DNA from 2 places in the Paenibacillus sp. UMB7766-LJ446 genome. Region 1 is predicted to be linked to the other one. Evidence: riboswitches for the same ligand, from Rfam matches in the RefSeq annotation. Region 1 holds a riboswitch; the other holds the start of a gene.
What was found. Region 1 has a riboswitch for thiamine pyrophosphate ahead of tenA (thiaminase II). Riboswitches for the same ligand answer to the same signal wherever they lie in the genome.
Positions count from the first base shown of each region.

Region 1 (7,946 bases):
TAACTCGATCGGGGAGATCCCTTCATATTTTTTGAATACGGATCCAAAGTAACTGGCGCTGTTAAATCCGACAGCTCTGGCTATCTCATGAGCAGTTATCCCGGCGTCATGGACGAGCAATTCCTTGGCTTTCAACAACCGATATCGTGTCAGATAATCAAGCGGAGTCATTTGAAATTCCTTTTTGAATATTCGATTCAAATGCTGTTCGGTGACATTCATCTGCTGTGCCAGCATGGAGAGCGAAATATCCTGATGATAATTTTGTTTGATAAATGTAACAAGTCCGCCCAGTTTTAGTCGGGCATCCGAGCGTTCATAAGCGCCATAACGCTCACCCTCAATGGTTAACCTGACCAGAAGCATGTACAGCAGTGCGGATACATGCCAGATCTGATCCTTGTGCCGGGACTGCAGCGCTAACGTTATTTCATGCAACAGGATATGAAGCATTCCGTCCGGCTTGAAGGCGCGCAGCTCCCCGATCTGCAAGGTATGCAGAAACCGGGGCAATAAATAGCCATTAAAGGACAGACAATCGAACAACAATGAATCACTCAAATTGTCGTAACGGTACGTCACCTCTGGGAACATAATAAGAGCGGTTCCTTCCCGAATCGAGTACTCATGATTTTTGGCTGCGATTTTCCCGGTTCCCCCGATACACTGCACAATGCTGTAATCCCGTGAATGGTCGCTCCAATGGATCAATTCATCTACGGTCAGCTGGTTTTGGCCTGTAATCATAAGTGGCATATCGGTATCCAGCGAATTCCCCATACTACGTTTCGGCATCGTTGTGTTATTCCTCATTTCGTTAAAGGTCGTGTGCGTAAATGGCGCGGATACTGCGTTAAAAGAAACTTGATTTGAATTATATTACATAAATAACAGTAATTTAAATAATGTTTTCAATCCGATGAGCTTTTACCGAAAACCTTTTAGGAATATGTATCACCATGCCGATGCCTTGCCATTATCATGTCGAACAGTATAGGCTATAATGGATACAGTGATTTAGGAAAGGAATGCAATCATGAAGAAAGTCATCGTCATAGGATCAGGAATTCTTGGGGCATCAACAGCCTATCAATTAGCAAAATGGGGTGCAGAGGTCCTTATTATAGATCGGAAAGATCGAGGGCAGGCTACGGATGCCGCTGCCGGGATTATCTGTCCCTGGTTATCCCAACGCCGCAATCAGGATTGGTATCAGCTTGCCAAGGCAGGTGCACGTTTCTATCCCGGGTTGATTGAAGAACTTAAGAGTGAAGGGGAAACGGAAACGGGTTACGCTCAAGTGGGTGCGCTTAGTATTCATACCGATGTGGAGAAACTCAACAAGATGCAGGAACGGGCACATCTTCGTAAAGAAGATGCACCGGAGATTGGTGATATTACCCTGTTGGATGCAAAAGAAACCCATCAGCGTTTTCCTCTACTGGAGGAAACTTTTCAATCTGTGTACATCAGCGGTGCTGCGCGTATCGATGGGCGTGCGCTGCGCGATGCCTTGATCCGATCGGCACAACGAAATGGGGCGGTCCTGATTGATGGGGACGCGACACTTCAGTATGAATCGGACCGGGTAACTGGAGTAGTTGTTGACGGGAAAGTCATATCGGCTGACGAGGTTATTGTGTGTGCCGGCGCTTGGGCCAATGAACTGTTCAAGCATTTGGGCATTGACTTTAAGGTTCATTATCAGAAGGCACAAATTATGCATTTGCAGGTTCACGATCGAGAAGATACTGAGAAATGGCCTGTGGTCATGCCTCCTTCGGATCAATATTTGTTAGCCTTTGATCAACAGAAGATTGTGATTGGGGCAACTCACGAAAATGATATTGAAGGCTATGATACAAGAGTAACCGCAGGCGGAATGCAGGAAATATTGAATAAAGGATTGGAACTGGCTCCTGGTTTAGCTGATAGCACGTTTCAGGAAGTGAGAGTAGGCTTCCGTCCGTTCACACCGGGTTTTCTTCCGGTAATGGGTGTTGTTCCTGATTGGGATGGATTGATCACAGCCAACGGGCTTGGAGCATCAGGTCTGACGATGGGGCCCTTTATAGGAAGTCAACTGGCCAAATTGGCTCTGGGTATGGATTTGGATATCGATATTCAACCATATAATATAGGAAAAGCAATGGAAGACCAGAAATGAGGTGAACCATGACATATTCACAGCGTTTAACTCACGGCAGCTCTTCAGATATCATATATCTGGAGCACCAGATTGGCGTTGCAGAGGATGAATTGGCAAAAGCCAAGGAAGAGGAACAGGCATACGAAAGGGATTTGAACCAGTTAAGTGAAGTGCAGAATAGGATTGAAACCATTCGCACCCGTCTGAAGAGCTTGCAGGAGGAATTAGGCAAACTCGAAGATTAATAGGAATAGTTTGACATTTGGAAATACACATGTTGTAATAAGCCTGAGCTATTTGCAGGGGGACTGTTCGCAGTTGAGAAGGTTAAAACCTGACCCTTTGAACCTGTTAGTTAATACTGACGTAGGGAGCAAATGACATGTACTCATGTTATTTTTTGCCCTTGCCGAAATTAGGACAAGGGCTTTTTGGTGTGTATATTTCATAACAGGAAGCAATAGCTGGATTGCAGATGGGACAATATGATTTGGACAAAGGAGAACTGATCATGTCATTTTCAAGAACGTTAAAAGACAAGTCCATAACCGTATGGGAAGATGGATACAATCATCCTTTTTTACACGAGATGGGGAAAGGCACACTGGATCAGGAAGCGTTTAAGTTTTATCTACTCCAGGACTATACATATCTGATTGAATATGCGAAGATTTTTGCGATGGGTGCAGTGAAGGCTGCGGATGAAAAACTGATGACGAACTTTACGGTTATTCAACACGCTATTCTGTACGAAGAAATGGATTTGCATCGGAATTACATGAATGAATTTGGGATTAAGCTGGATGAAAATCACAATGTGAAACCATCTCTTTTCAACAAGGCATATACGTCAAATATGATGAGTGTCGCTCAAACAGGCGGGATTGCCGAAATCATTGCCGTCATTTTCCCTTGTGCGTGGACGTATTACGATTATGCCACAAGATTAAAAGAACAATATCGCGATTCATTAGAGGGTAATTTCTATCAGACTTGGATCGAAAATTATGCAAGTGATGAATTCCGGAACTCATTCGAATGGTTCTATGATACACTGGATGCATTATGTGAACATAAAACCGAGCAGGAACTGGAAGCCATTGAAGACATATTCAGAAGAAGTGTTGAGTTTGAATATCTGTTCTGGGATATGGCGTATAAACGGCAACTTTCCTACTTGTGATGATGAATGAAATTGACTACAACCAGAGACAAGGATGAACATACCGAAGATGAACAATCGTGGACAACGCATCTATTTACGGTTTTTGAACATGGAGGACGCGGCATCACTGCTGGATGTACAGCTCCGCAATCGGGCTGTTTTTGAAGAGATCTCGGCAAGTGAACGATCGGAGACATTCTATACGCTGGAGGGTCAGGTCACCCTGCTTGAAGGTTGGAACAAGGCCAGGGAAGAAGGGAAGCGTTATTCTTTCGGAATCTTCCTGAACACGACAAATGAGCTCATTGGGGAGATCTCTCTGTTCGAGCTTGAACTGGATTCCACCCAAAAATGGATCGTGGGTTATGTGCTCGACCAGGCGCACAATGGCAAGGGCTACATGAGTGAAGCCATTCAACTAGCACTGAGTTTTGCCATGAATGATGCGGGAATCAAACGCGTGGAGGCAGGTGCGCTGCCCGACAATGCCGGATCGATCCGAGTGCTGCGTAAGGCGGGTTTCCAGGAGATGGATCGCCAGAATATTAAAATCAGGGGGATATGGAAGGAACATCTGATGTTTGCAGTGGATTTACGCTAGATGATCAAGATATCGTGACGTGAACCACCGAAATCATCCAGGGGGAACTTATGAATAAACGGAAACAAATGTTATTGGACTCTGCTCTTGTACTCTTTGAGAAACATGGAGTGACCAGCACCTCCATACAAATGATCCTAGATGAGTCGGGTGTGTCCAAAGGAACATTTTATAAATTCTTTAGTTCGAAAGATGATTGTATTCTTGCTATTCTGGAGCAACGTGTGCAGGAAGACATGATGATTCGCAAAAGTTTGGAGCGTCAAAGCTATGCTTCCGATTTTGATTTACTGGTGGATCAGATTATGATGCCGATGATTTTGCCTGAAAAACAGAGTGTTGTGGAGCTATTCTGGACAGGCTTTTATTCTGGAAAATGTGATGTGGCAAATCTGACTCGCATGCAGTTAAATTGGTTGTCGGAAAGACTGGTACAGGTATTTGGCGAAGAATTAAAACCCTTTGCTTTTGAAGGAGCCATTTTTTGTTTTGGCATGGTACATCAAATCTCAAATACGTGGAGAAATTTCCATCTCGATCAGCCGGATTGGAGCCATCTTGTGCCAAAAGTGCTGAATTATATCGAAATTTTGCTGCGTTCCATGCTGGAAAGACAGGAGCATATTATTGATTTTCCTAGTCTTTCGATGATTGCTCCTGATTCTAAAGACATTGCGCTGGATAAAAACAGCCTGATTGCAGGTCTTCAGAAATTCAGTCATTCCATTCTTCAATCGGAAGTGTCTATTAAAGCGAAAGAACTGACAAAAGGGCTGCTTTCCTTAGTCGAGCAGAAAGAGATCAATATTTCCATGTTGGAAGTAACTCTACAGGCATTTCAGACGGAATTTGAATCGGGTTCTCTTCAAGGCGAGGCAGGCAGGATTGTCAAGGATTGCAGATCATATCTCGAACAAATCAGGCGGGTCCCGATGGGGAGTACGAAATGAAACGATAACGAAGTTGAGCTTACTTATGTGAGAAGACTATTATTCATAATTCAATACACAAAAAGCGGCAGATTGGACGTAAAGCTTAGAGTCCGGATCTGCCGCTTTTTTGTATAAGATACCAAGCACTCTACAAGATGCAATTCATGTAAATGCTATTTTTAATTTGTATTCATTGAGACTTTTTGTCTTACAGGCTGTTTGGAATCGTCCTCTGTTGCCTGTTTGGTACGTTTAATGAAGAAGGAAAGTAACAATCCGAGAACAGCAATGCCGATAATGACAACGTAAGCATCATTAATTCCCTGAATCATGGACTCCATTCCCAACTGCTGCTTCGTTAATCCGTTGGCTGCACCCGTTGCAACCATATCTTGCGCATGTGTCATTGTACGACTGGTCATTACACTCACGAGTAATGAAGTACCAACTGCGCCAGCCACTTGTCTAACGGTATTGGATATCGCTGTACCGTGTGGTCCAAGTCGTGGTGGCAGCTGATTCAAACCTGCCGTTTGAATTGGCATCATGAGCAAGGCCATACCAATTCGGCGACCTGTTGACATTAATACCAGGTAGGTGTAGCTGGTAGAATCGGTCAAATCAATGAACCCGATAGTGGTTACGATTGTGATAACCATCCCGATAATCGCCAGCCATTTTGCGCCAAAACGGTCAAACAATCTACCCGTAATCGGCATCAGGAAGCCCATGACCAGCGCTCCTGGAAGAAGCAATAATCCGGACTCCAATGCAGTGTAACCCCGTGCATTTTGGAGGTATAACGGAAGCAGCATCATATCGGCATACATGATCATCGTGATCGCGATATTAATGATCGTGGTCAGAGAGAACATATTATACTTGAAGGCCCGCAGATCGAGCAGAGGATTTGCAGATGCAAGTTGTCTCCATGTGAATAGTCCAAGAGAAACAACTCCTGCTGCAAGGCATATGATGACTTCTGCACTTGACCATCCCAGACTTCCCGCCCGGCTGAAGCCATACAGTAATGCACCAAATCCAATCGTGGACAGCAATACACTGAGTGTGTCGAATTTGGTATTGACTCGTTCCGATACATTCTTGAGGTATACAAACGCAAAACCAATAACGATAACGGTTAGTGGAATCATTCCGTAAAACATTGTTTGCCATGTGTAATTTTCAAGAATATAACCAGCAAGGGTCGGCCCAATCGCCGGAGCGAAAATGATGGCAAAACCGACCATGCCCATTGCGGCGCCCCTTTTCTCAGGAGTGAACAAGGTTAGAATGACATGCATTAACAATGGCATGATAATACCAGCACCGGCTGCTTGAACCATACGCCCTGTCAGCAGTGTACCGAAATTACTCGCAAGGGCAGATATAATCGTACCGATGAGGAAAATAAACATCGAAGCTTGAAATAATTGCCGTGTCGAGAAGCGTTGCATGAAATAGGCCGTGATGGGAATAAGTACACCATTCACCAGCATGTAACCTGTTGTAAACCATTGGGCTGTTGCTGCTGAGATATTAAAATCACCCATCAGCTCCGGAGTTGCCACACTCATTACGGTTTGGTTCAATGTGGCAAGAAATGCACCCAAAATCATAACAAACAGTATGGGGCCCTTTTTTACGTCATCTCTTTCTTTTAATCTAGCCTGGCTCAATCCATTCCATCCTTTCAATCCACACGTGACTAAATTTACAACGTGTTGTATAGTTTACATTGTATCTATTGAATTATATACATATTCCCGAAGAATACAATTTACGATTTTGAGTATTTTCGTTGCTTATTTTACGGAAAAATAAAATATGTAGTCTAATTCGCAAATAAACGACTGATCATTTAAAATTGTAATTTTTAAAATTTGAGGAGGGATTTTGCGATGAAAAACGAAAAGAAGTCTGCTACAGATCCTCGTATACTTCGTACGAGGCAGTTGATTCGTGATGCTTTTGTAGATCTTTTGCAGGAAATGGACATCGAAAAATTGTCGGTCAATCGGATTGCAGAACGAGCGACGATCAACCGTGTGACCTTCTATCTGCATTATCGGGACATCACAGACATGATGGAGAAAATGGCGGACGAGATGATCGAGCACATTGAACGGATCGTGGACGAATATGCTCCTCCGTTAGAGGATGCTGCCAAAGACGATGGTTGGCCTGTGCTTGTGAAATTGCTTGAACACTTTGCCGACCATTCCAAATTCTATCGTGTTGTTCTTGCATCCAGACGCACACCCATTTTTACGGAAAGGCTCTTGAAATTGTTAACGAGACTCGTATCGGCCAAGATTGAAAGTTTGGAGATAGGAAGCTCTCTTGCACAAGCGGGTATTCATAAGGAGATCGCCATCTGGTACAGTTCCTCAGCCCTGATAGGAACCATTGTATCCTGGCTTCGCAATGACATGCCCTATGCACCACATTTTCTTGCCAAACAGTTTTCTTTAATTCGGGCTTATTCTTACAATGATTTGATATAACCAAAAAACATCCAACAATAGTCAGGATCAACTATACGCGGATGTCTTTTCAACGGATTATAAAATGGCTATTCATCTGCCGGAGTTCGTAATATCATATACAGCCCAATGAGTGCTGCAAGAGCACCAAAAATGATACCTGACAGTCCATTGTAAAAGGTGGGATCTCCTTTGTATGTGAATGACATAATCGCAGTTTGTGTTAAGGAAAGGGAGATCAAGGATGAGGAGAAATTTGTCAGCTTGATAGCTTCAATGACTGGCTCATTATTCCGTCTCGCCATAATCGCGCCCCCAAGAGATACCGCAATTTCGGTAAAAGTAACGGCAGCTATAATGAAGGCAACATAGTGAGGATAATGTGTTCTGCTGCTTGCAACAAATAATAACTTACTGCAATAAATGATGTACACCACACTTGAGGCGAGCACAATATTGCCTATAAATCGGTATGCAGCGTATTGTTTTTTTAGGATTTCCTCCGGGCTGGAATCATCAAGATTCGAGTCCTCATGTGCTTTTGCTGCGAAATACTTGGCAACAGCAATGCCGATATTATAGAAGGCGTTAATGCATAAAAAGAAAGAGAGGG
Region 1 is NZ_JASOYM010000004.1:406,515-414,460, forward strand. Features, by position in the region: gene QP794_RS12865 (AraC family transcriptional regulator) at 1-795, opposite strand, end outside; gene QP794_RS12870 (NAD(P)/FAD-dependent oxidoreductase) at 1,037-2,167, shown strand; gene QP794_RS12875 (hypothetical protein) at 2,176-2,394, shown strand; TPP riboswitch at 2,441-2,539, shown strand; gene tenA (thiaminase II) at 2,661-3,332, shown strand; gene QP794_RS12885 (GNAT family N-acetyltransferase) at 3,367-3,915, shown strand; gene QP794_RS12890 (TetR/AcrR family transcriptional regulator) at 3,966-4,865, shown strand; gene QP794_RS12895 (DHA2 family efflux MFS transporter permease subunit) at 5,027-6,466, opposite strand; gene QP794_RS12900 (TetR/AcrR family transcriptional regulator) at 6,749-7,354, shown strand; gene QP794_RS12905 (hypothetical protein) at 7,423-7,946, opposite strand, start outside.

Region 2 (7,946 bases), on a different contig from region 1:
CAGGGTACTCGATCTGTCCAAAGCGGTTGCGGAGCAGGCGAACCTTCCGATTGTGACCATTCCAACCATTGCAGCAACCTGTGCCGCATGGTCTGCCTTAACCGTGCTCTACGATGAACAAGGGCAGGCTGCAGGATATCGCCCCCTCCGTCGTTCTCCGAATCTGATTCTGGCTGACAGTCGCATCCTGGCAATTGCCCCTAAACGATATTTGGCCGCAGGCATTGGCGATACGCTGGTCAAATGGCATGAGTTCGCGGTCAACCTCAGTGGAAACAGCGCCAGTCTTACGCTGCGACATAGTGTCAGCACCGCCAAGCTTGCACTCGATATTCTGGAAGCACATGCTATCGATGTCTATGAGTCCCCCGACACTACCGGAAATACACCGCAATTCCGTGATGTTATCGACGCTATTATTGTCCTCGCAGGGCTTGTCGGCAGTATCAGTGACGGATCCCTCCATGCAGCTATAGCTCACGGATTACACGATAGCCTCACCAGATTGCCTGAGACGCATGCTTCGCTGCACGGAGAAAAGGTAGCTTTCGGGCTGTTCACCCAACGTATTCTCGAAGGCAAAGCAGATGCCGAGCTGAATGAGCTGCTTACTCTGTTACACAAGCTGAATCTACCCATTACCCTTGCCCAGCTTGGCCTACATAGTCAACCACAGGAAGCTGCTGTACGCATTGCAGTTGGATTGAAATTACGAGAAGGCAGTGCAGAACACCTCTCCTTCGGAGTTAGTACAGCGCAGGTAACCGAAGCCATTCTTCAGGCAGACCGTATCGGCAGAGCGTTTATTGCATCCGGCAGCTTCTATGAGTCTGATAAGTCCACTGAGAGAATTTCACATACCAAGGAGGTTTCTTCCCTATGATTCGTCGAAATCGCCGTTACTCCCTACCTTTAACCGCTCTTGTGAGTACATTTCTCCTTCTCATTGTGTCCGGCTGTTCTACAGGAGCTGATCATCAGGCTACAGGTGCAGGCACATCACCTACAGCCGCTTCTAATTCAACCAGTGGTGTTTCCATTCGGGTAGGTCAGACTGGATGGGGCAATCTTGAATTAGGGCTGAAGGCCGCCGGGCTCGATGACACCCTCTACACAGTGCATTACAACGTATTTCAGGGCGGCAATCTCATCCTGGAAGCGATGGCCGCAAACCAGCTTGACTTTGGTGTGACTAGCGAGATCCCTCCTATTTTTGCCTCCCAAGCTGCGAACGGTGGGAGCTTCAAAATCATAGCCGTACAACAAGGCAGCACATTAAATCAGGAAGTTGTTGTACCCAAAGATTCACCGATTCAATCCATCGCTGAATTGAAAGGCAAGAAAGTCGCATTTGTAAAAAATACAACTGCCCACTATTTCCTGCTCAAAATGCTGGAGGAAGCTGGATTAACCTGGAGTGACATCAGCCCTGTCGAACTTACGACTGCTGATGGCCACAGCGCCTTGATCAGCGGAAAAGTGGAAGCTCTCGCCAGTTACGGCAACGCCATCATCTCCGCACATCAGAATGAAGCAATCACCATCGCCAGCGCCAAAGACATTCTGTCAGGCAGCTTTCTTGTTGCCGCCTCGGATCAGGCCCTTGCCGATGAAGATCAGAAAAAGGCTCTCGCCGACTATTTGGAACGAATTAACAAATTTAACGAATGGGCTCGCACACATCAGGAAGAATGGGCTCAAATTACTGCTGACAGCACCCACCAGCCATTGGAGCAGGCACTTAAAACCTACAGGGACGGAGAAGCCCAACGGCCTTCACGCATTGTTGCCATTTCTGATAATGCACTCAAGTCCGAACAGGATGTAGCGGATACGTTCCAGCAAGCAGGCATTTTTGATCAAGCGGTAGATGTAAGCAGGTTTTGGAGTGATGTACTTAGCGATCAGTTGCCAGCTGCTGAAGGCAAATAAGAACAGGCAAGGAGGTATGCTTAACGTGCGTTCCAACATATTCAACCGGACATGGTTTAACCGATTCATCCCTTTTGTCGTACCATTGCTCATTCTGGCTCTATGGCAATGGCTCACGGCGTCTGGAGTCGTTGCAGCCAATATATTGCCCCGTCCCGCTCAGGTACTGGAGGCTTTCATTCGGCTGCTTCGTAACGGTGAGCTGCTGAACAATATTAGTATCAGCGCGCGGCGTGCCCTGGGTGGATTCATCATTGGCGGTGGTCTCGGTTTCCTGCTTGGTGTACTGAATGGCATCTCTACTCTTGCGGAAAAGGTGGCAGACTCCTCTGTCCAGATGATCCGTAATATCCCACATCTTTCGTTGATCCCCCTCGTTATCGTATGGTTCGGGATCGGTGAAGAAGCGAAACTGTTTCTCGTTTCCCTGGGCGTCTTCTTTCCCGTATATCTGAATACGTTCCACGGCATACGGTCGGTCGATCCCGGTCTGATTGAAATGGGCAAGGTGTACGGCCTCAGCCGTTGGTCGCTCTACAGGGACATCATCCTGCCAGGTGCGCTGCCTTCCATTCTGGTGGGCATTCGCTATGCACTTGGCATCATGTGGCTGACACTCATTGTAGCGGAGACGGTTGCAGCGGATGCGGGAATTGGATACATGGCGATGAACGCACGGGAATTCATGCAGATGGATGTGATCGTCTTAAGCATTCTGCTATATGCTCTGCTGGGCAAGCTGTCCGATACCATCGCCAAATGGCTGGAACGGCGCTGGCTGGGCTGGAACCCGACTCTATCCCGCAAGTAAAGCCAAAGGAGCGTGAACTAATCCATGAGCACAAGTCAGATCAGTCCTTTTCTTCAAGTCAACGGGGTTCAGAAATCGTATGATCAGCGGACAATTCTATCTGACATCAACGTCAATGTAAGACAAGGGGAATTTGTAGCCATCGTTGGACGAAGCGGTTGTGGCAAAAGTACTTTGCTGCGTCTGATCGCCGGGCTGGAAGCCCCCTCTTCCGGGAGCGTTATGCTGGGCAACAGAAAACTTGGCAGTACGGCACCCGAGACACGGTTTCTGTTTCAGGAAGCCCGACTGCTGCCTTGGAAATCCGTGCTCGACAATGTACGGCTGGGCATCCCCGACAAGAACAAGGAAGATGCACGCCAGTCACTTCGGAATGTAGGACTGGGAGAGCGTGAAGGCGATTGGCCGGGCGTATTATCCGGCGGGCAAAAACAACGTGTCGCCTTGGCACGGGCACTCGCCAGTCATCCACGCTTACTGCTGCTGGATGAACCGCTGGGTGCGCTGGATGCATTGACCCGAATTGAGATGCAGCAGTTAATCGAACGCTTGTGGGTGGAAGAAGACTTGACCGTCATTTTGGTCACCCACGATGTAAGTGAAGCGGTGGCCCTTGCGGACAGAGTCCTGTTAATCGAGGATGGTCATATAACGATGGATACCCGAATTACGCTGGAGCGGCCACGCATTCGGGACAGCGGGTTTGCTCATTTTGAAAACCTGATTCTGAATCGATTGTTGACTCCGCCACAAGAGACACCACAGCAGATTGCCCAGAAACAGATATCATTCTCGATCTAATTCCACTGGAAAGAAGGCATGATTATGCAATCCCTTTCACCCGTTCCCTCTCCTCCTGTTAAAAACCTGTTAAATCAAATTCCGGCTTATACTCCTGCCAAATCCATGGAACAGATCCGGCGAGAGCTGGGACTGGAAAGTGTGGATCGACTTGCAGCGAACGAGAATCCGTTTGGTTCTTCTCCCCTGGCTGCGGAAGCGGTCAGATCGCTAGGCTCCGATCTTCTGGCACAATACCCCGACGGTTCCAGCCAACTGTTGCGTGACAAACTTGCGGAGCGACTGGGTGTCAGTACATCCCAACTGGTATTTGGTAGTGGATCATTCGAGCTGCTGACCCTCACTGCCCAAGCCTATCTTAATCCGGGCGAGGAATCACTCATTCCGGTACCCTCCTTCAACTGGTATAAGGGCGCGACGCTGCTGGTAGGCGGTGTCATCCGTGAAGTGCCTTTGGTCAACCATTCGCTCGACCTGGAGCAATTCCGGCAGCAAATCAACGCTTCAACCCGAATCATCTGGCTGTGCAATCCGAATAATCCGACCGGAACTATATTTACCGCAGAGGAACTGCATCGTTTCCTCGAGCATGTTCCCTCTCATGTGGTGGTTGTCCTGGACGAAGCGTATTATGAATTTGTGGAGAGCAAGGATTATCCCGATACGGTCAAACTGCTGGAGCATTACAATAATCTGATTATTTTGCGGACCTTCTCCAAAATATATGGACTTGCCGGCCTGCGAATCGGATATGGCATCGGGAATGAAAGCATCATTGAAGGCATTAACCGGGTCAAGCTGCCCATCAGTCTGACCGCTACCTCTCAGGCAGCCGCTTCGGCCAGTCTGGATGATCATGAATTTGTCTCTCACTGCCTGCACTACAATCGTGAGGGACGGGAAACGTTAATGCGATCCTTTGATCAGTGGAAATTGCCCTATATTCCTTCCCATACGAATTTCATCATGGTCAATCTGTTACAGGATAGCGGCCCCATTACCAAAGAATTGTTGAACAGAGGCATCTCTGTCCGCGGCGGTGCCGAATTCGGTATGTCTACCTGGCTTCGGATTACGATTGGCACCCCTGAGCAGATTGCCCGTTTGATCCGTGAGCTGGGTGTACTCATTCACTAGTCGGTACATGCTTCTTCTCTCATTCATTTATCTTCTCACCACGACGTGCCTGATCCTGCTCTTTACATTCCGCTTCATTGTGATATATGCTGAGTACACAACTGCATATCTTGCACATTGCACTAGGGGGGCCTTGCGGCTGAGATGAATCGAACGATTCGGACCCTTTGAACCTGATCTGGATTATACCAGCGGAGGGAAGTGGAGCGGCCTATCCGTAAGCGGATTTTTTCATGTTAATGATGAAATTTAATATGAATTGAACGTATAGACCCACTCATTTCTCTGGAAATGGGTGGGTCTTTTTCGCGTTCTGCGACAGATCAGAAGATGTAATTAAAGATCCCGCAGTTTGATGTTTGAATCAGAAGGGGGAACGGAACGAGATGGATAACGACATAACCATTCACAACATGAGCTTTGCTTTCCCGGAAAAAAGGGATTCCCCCGTGCTCTCCAATGTGTCGATGCGTGTAGCGGAAGGCGAATTCGTCTCCCTCATCGGTTCCAGCGGCTCCGGTAAAAGCACTCTCTTCAAGCTGCTGGCAGGCTTACTCGAGCCAACCCACGGAACCATCGAAATTCCGTGGGTTCGCGAAGGAGAACGACTTGGACGCGTGGCATACATGCCGCAAAAGGACCTCCTGTTATCTTGGCGAACCGTCATGGAGAATTGTATGCTCCCCTCCGAACTTGCTTCAGGGCGGCAGGACAAGGCAAAGATTCGGGCGGACATCCTGGCTGGCCTCGACAGATTTGGCTTATCCGGCTACGCGCATGCGTACCCGGACGAACTGTCCGGCGGCATGCGGCAGCGAGTCGCAATGCTGCGCACCCTGCTTACAGGCGGCCAGCTGATGCTGCTGGATGAACCATTCGGTGCACTCGATGCCCTGACCAAACGGGAGATGCATCGCTGGCTGCTAGAACTCTGGGGAAGTTTGGGCAAAACCGTGTTGTTCATCACGCATGATATTGAAGAAGCCTTGCTGCTCAGTGATCGAATTATCCTGTTAACTCCAGGGGGACAAAGCCAACAGCTGCAGGATATAACGGTACCTTTGCCGCGTCCAAGACATTCAGACATGATCTATGCATCGGCTCTCGTTCAGATGAGACGACTTCTGGAGGAACAACTGCATGCGAAACGGTAACTGGAGAGACAGCATGAAGGATAGTGTAAAGCGTTGGCTTGCCCGTTATGGTCTGTTTCTCTTGCTCATGTTGTTACTGCTCGTTATCTGGGAGTGGATTGTGAATATGGTATGGGTGCCCTCCTTCATCATTCCAGCCCCTACGGCAATTGCCAGTTCGCTATATGAGCATCGCCGACTCCTGTTGGCTACACATTTACCTGCTACCTTGATCGAAGTTACCGTCGGTTTTGTCCTGTCCATTGGTGCAGGGATTGCGCTTGCAACAGGCATGCATATGAACCGATCCATTGAAAAGGCGTTATATCCCTTCATCGTAATTAGTCAGACGATTCCACTAATCGCTTTGTCCCCCGTCTTCATCCTGTGGTTTGGCTACACGCTGTGGAGCAAAGTCGCGGTGGTATTCCTGATCGCGTTCTTCCCGATTGTCGTGAGCACCTATGATGGCCTGCGCCAAGGTGATCCGGAACAGCGTGAACTGCTGCTGACGATGGGGGCCAACAAGTGGGATATTTTTCGTAAACTCCAGATTCCACTTGCCCTTCCCTCCTTCTTTTCAGGACTGAAGATGTCTGTGGTGTACTGCGTAGTTGGTGCAACGATTGGAGAATGGCTCGGCGGAAGTAAGGGACTTGGCTATTTCAGCCGCAGAATGTCGAGCAACATGAACACGGATGCCATGTTCGCCGCTATTGTGCTGTTATCCCTGCTTGGTATTGCCCTGTTTGTACTTATTGCATGGCTGGAAAGAAGATTCGGTACACAACGTCATATTCAAAACAGAAAACAAGGAAACGAGGTACTTTAAATGATGAATACAAAGCATATCTATCCCCTACTCCCCCTCCTTCTTATAACCCTGATGCTGATCGTTAGCGGATGCGGGAATACGGGTACCAACACACCTGCTATTGATTCAGCTCCCGATGTAAAAGATACAGAATCATCTGCGACCAAAACGTCATCAGATTCCAACGATAAGCTGTCCATCATGCTCGATTGGTACCCGAATGCCGTACATTCCTTCATCTATGTTGCTCAGGAGAAAGGTTACTTCACGGACCAAGGACTAGATGTCGATGTCCAGATGCCTGCCGATACGAATGACTCGCTCAAGCTTGTTGCTGCCGGAAAAATCGATCTGGCGTTGAGCTACCAGCCGCAAATTCTGCTCGCGCGTGGGGAGAACATTCCTGTACGTTCCATTGCAGCCATCGTTAGGCATCCGCTTGTGCATCTGTTGACTGAAGTAGATGGTAAAGTAAAGTCGCCTAAAGATCTTCAAGGGCTCACGGTCGGCTATTCCTCAATTCCCCTGTATGAAGCGATGGTGCGTACGATGATCAGCCAGGATGGAGGTAATCCTGACAAGATGGATCTGGTGGATGTGGGATTCGACCTGATTCCTTCCATGGCTTCCGGACAGGCGGATGCCATTATGGGTGGTTTTATTAACCATGAGCAATTGATTTTGGAAAAAGAAGGCCATGCGATAAATTCATTCAATCCCGTCGATTACGGCGTACCTGATTATTATGAACTGGTCCTCACTGCAAGTGAGGTGGGCATTGAAACGAAAAAGGATCAGCTTACACGCTTTATCAAAGCGATACAGGAAGGACAGAAATACGTAACGGAGCACCCCGAGGACGCGTTGAACATTCTGCTCGCACATGAGAACGAAACCTCTCCGCTTGACCCGGAGATCGAAACCAAAAGCTTGAATATTTTACTGCCCCTGATGAATGAAGAAGGTCAGCCGTTTGGTGGACAGGACGCCTCGTCTTGGGAAAACGTTCGTGCATGGCTGGTCCAAAGTGAATTGATTCCAGATTCCGTGAAGGCAGAGGAAGCTTTTATTAACTTGCAGGGCGAGTGAGGAAATCGCTTGCTGGATGAGATCAAGCAAAATCCGAAAATTGTCATTCATTATCCATGTCGGTCCACCTGAGTAGATTCGGAATTCAGCTCTTGGACGAATAGAATTCTTATCGAGGATTTGGATCTTTAATTAAGCTTTTACAAATGGACTTTGCAGCTATCCGTGAATAGCTTTTAACTCCCATCATTTATTGGAACCCCCACTACTCCCAACGTTGCAGAATTAA
Region 2 is NZ_JASOYM010000005.1:6,720-14,665, reverse strand. Features, by position in the region: gene QP794_RS14050 (iron-containing alcohol dehydrogenase family protein) at 1-883, shown strand, start outside; gene QP794_RS14045 (ABC transporter substrate-binding protein) at 880-1,932, shown strand; gene QP794_RS14040 (ABC transporter permease subunit) at 1,949-2,743, shown strand; gene QP794_RS14035 (ATP-binding cassette domain-containing protein) at 2,768-3,544, shown strand; gene hisC (histidinol-phosphate transaminase) at 3,569-4,681, shown strand; TPP riboswitch at 4,796-4,898, shown strand; gene QP794_RS14025 (ABC transporter ATP-binding protein) at 5,068-5,835, shown strand; gene QP794_RS14020 (ABC transporter permease) at 5,822-6,646, shown strand; gene QP794_RS14015 (ABC transporter substrate-binding protein) at 6,650-7,717, shown strand.
Region 2: another riboswitch for thiamine pyrophosphate. It lies ahead of QP794_RS14025 (ABC transporter ATP-binding protein); the one in region 1 lies ahead of tenA (thiaminase II).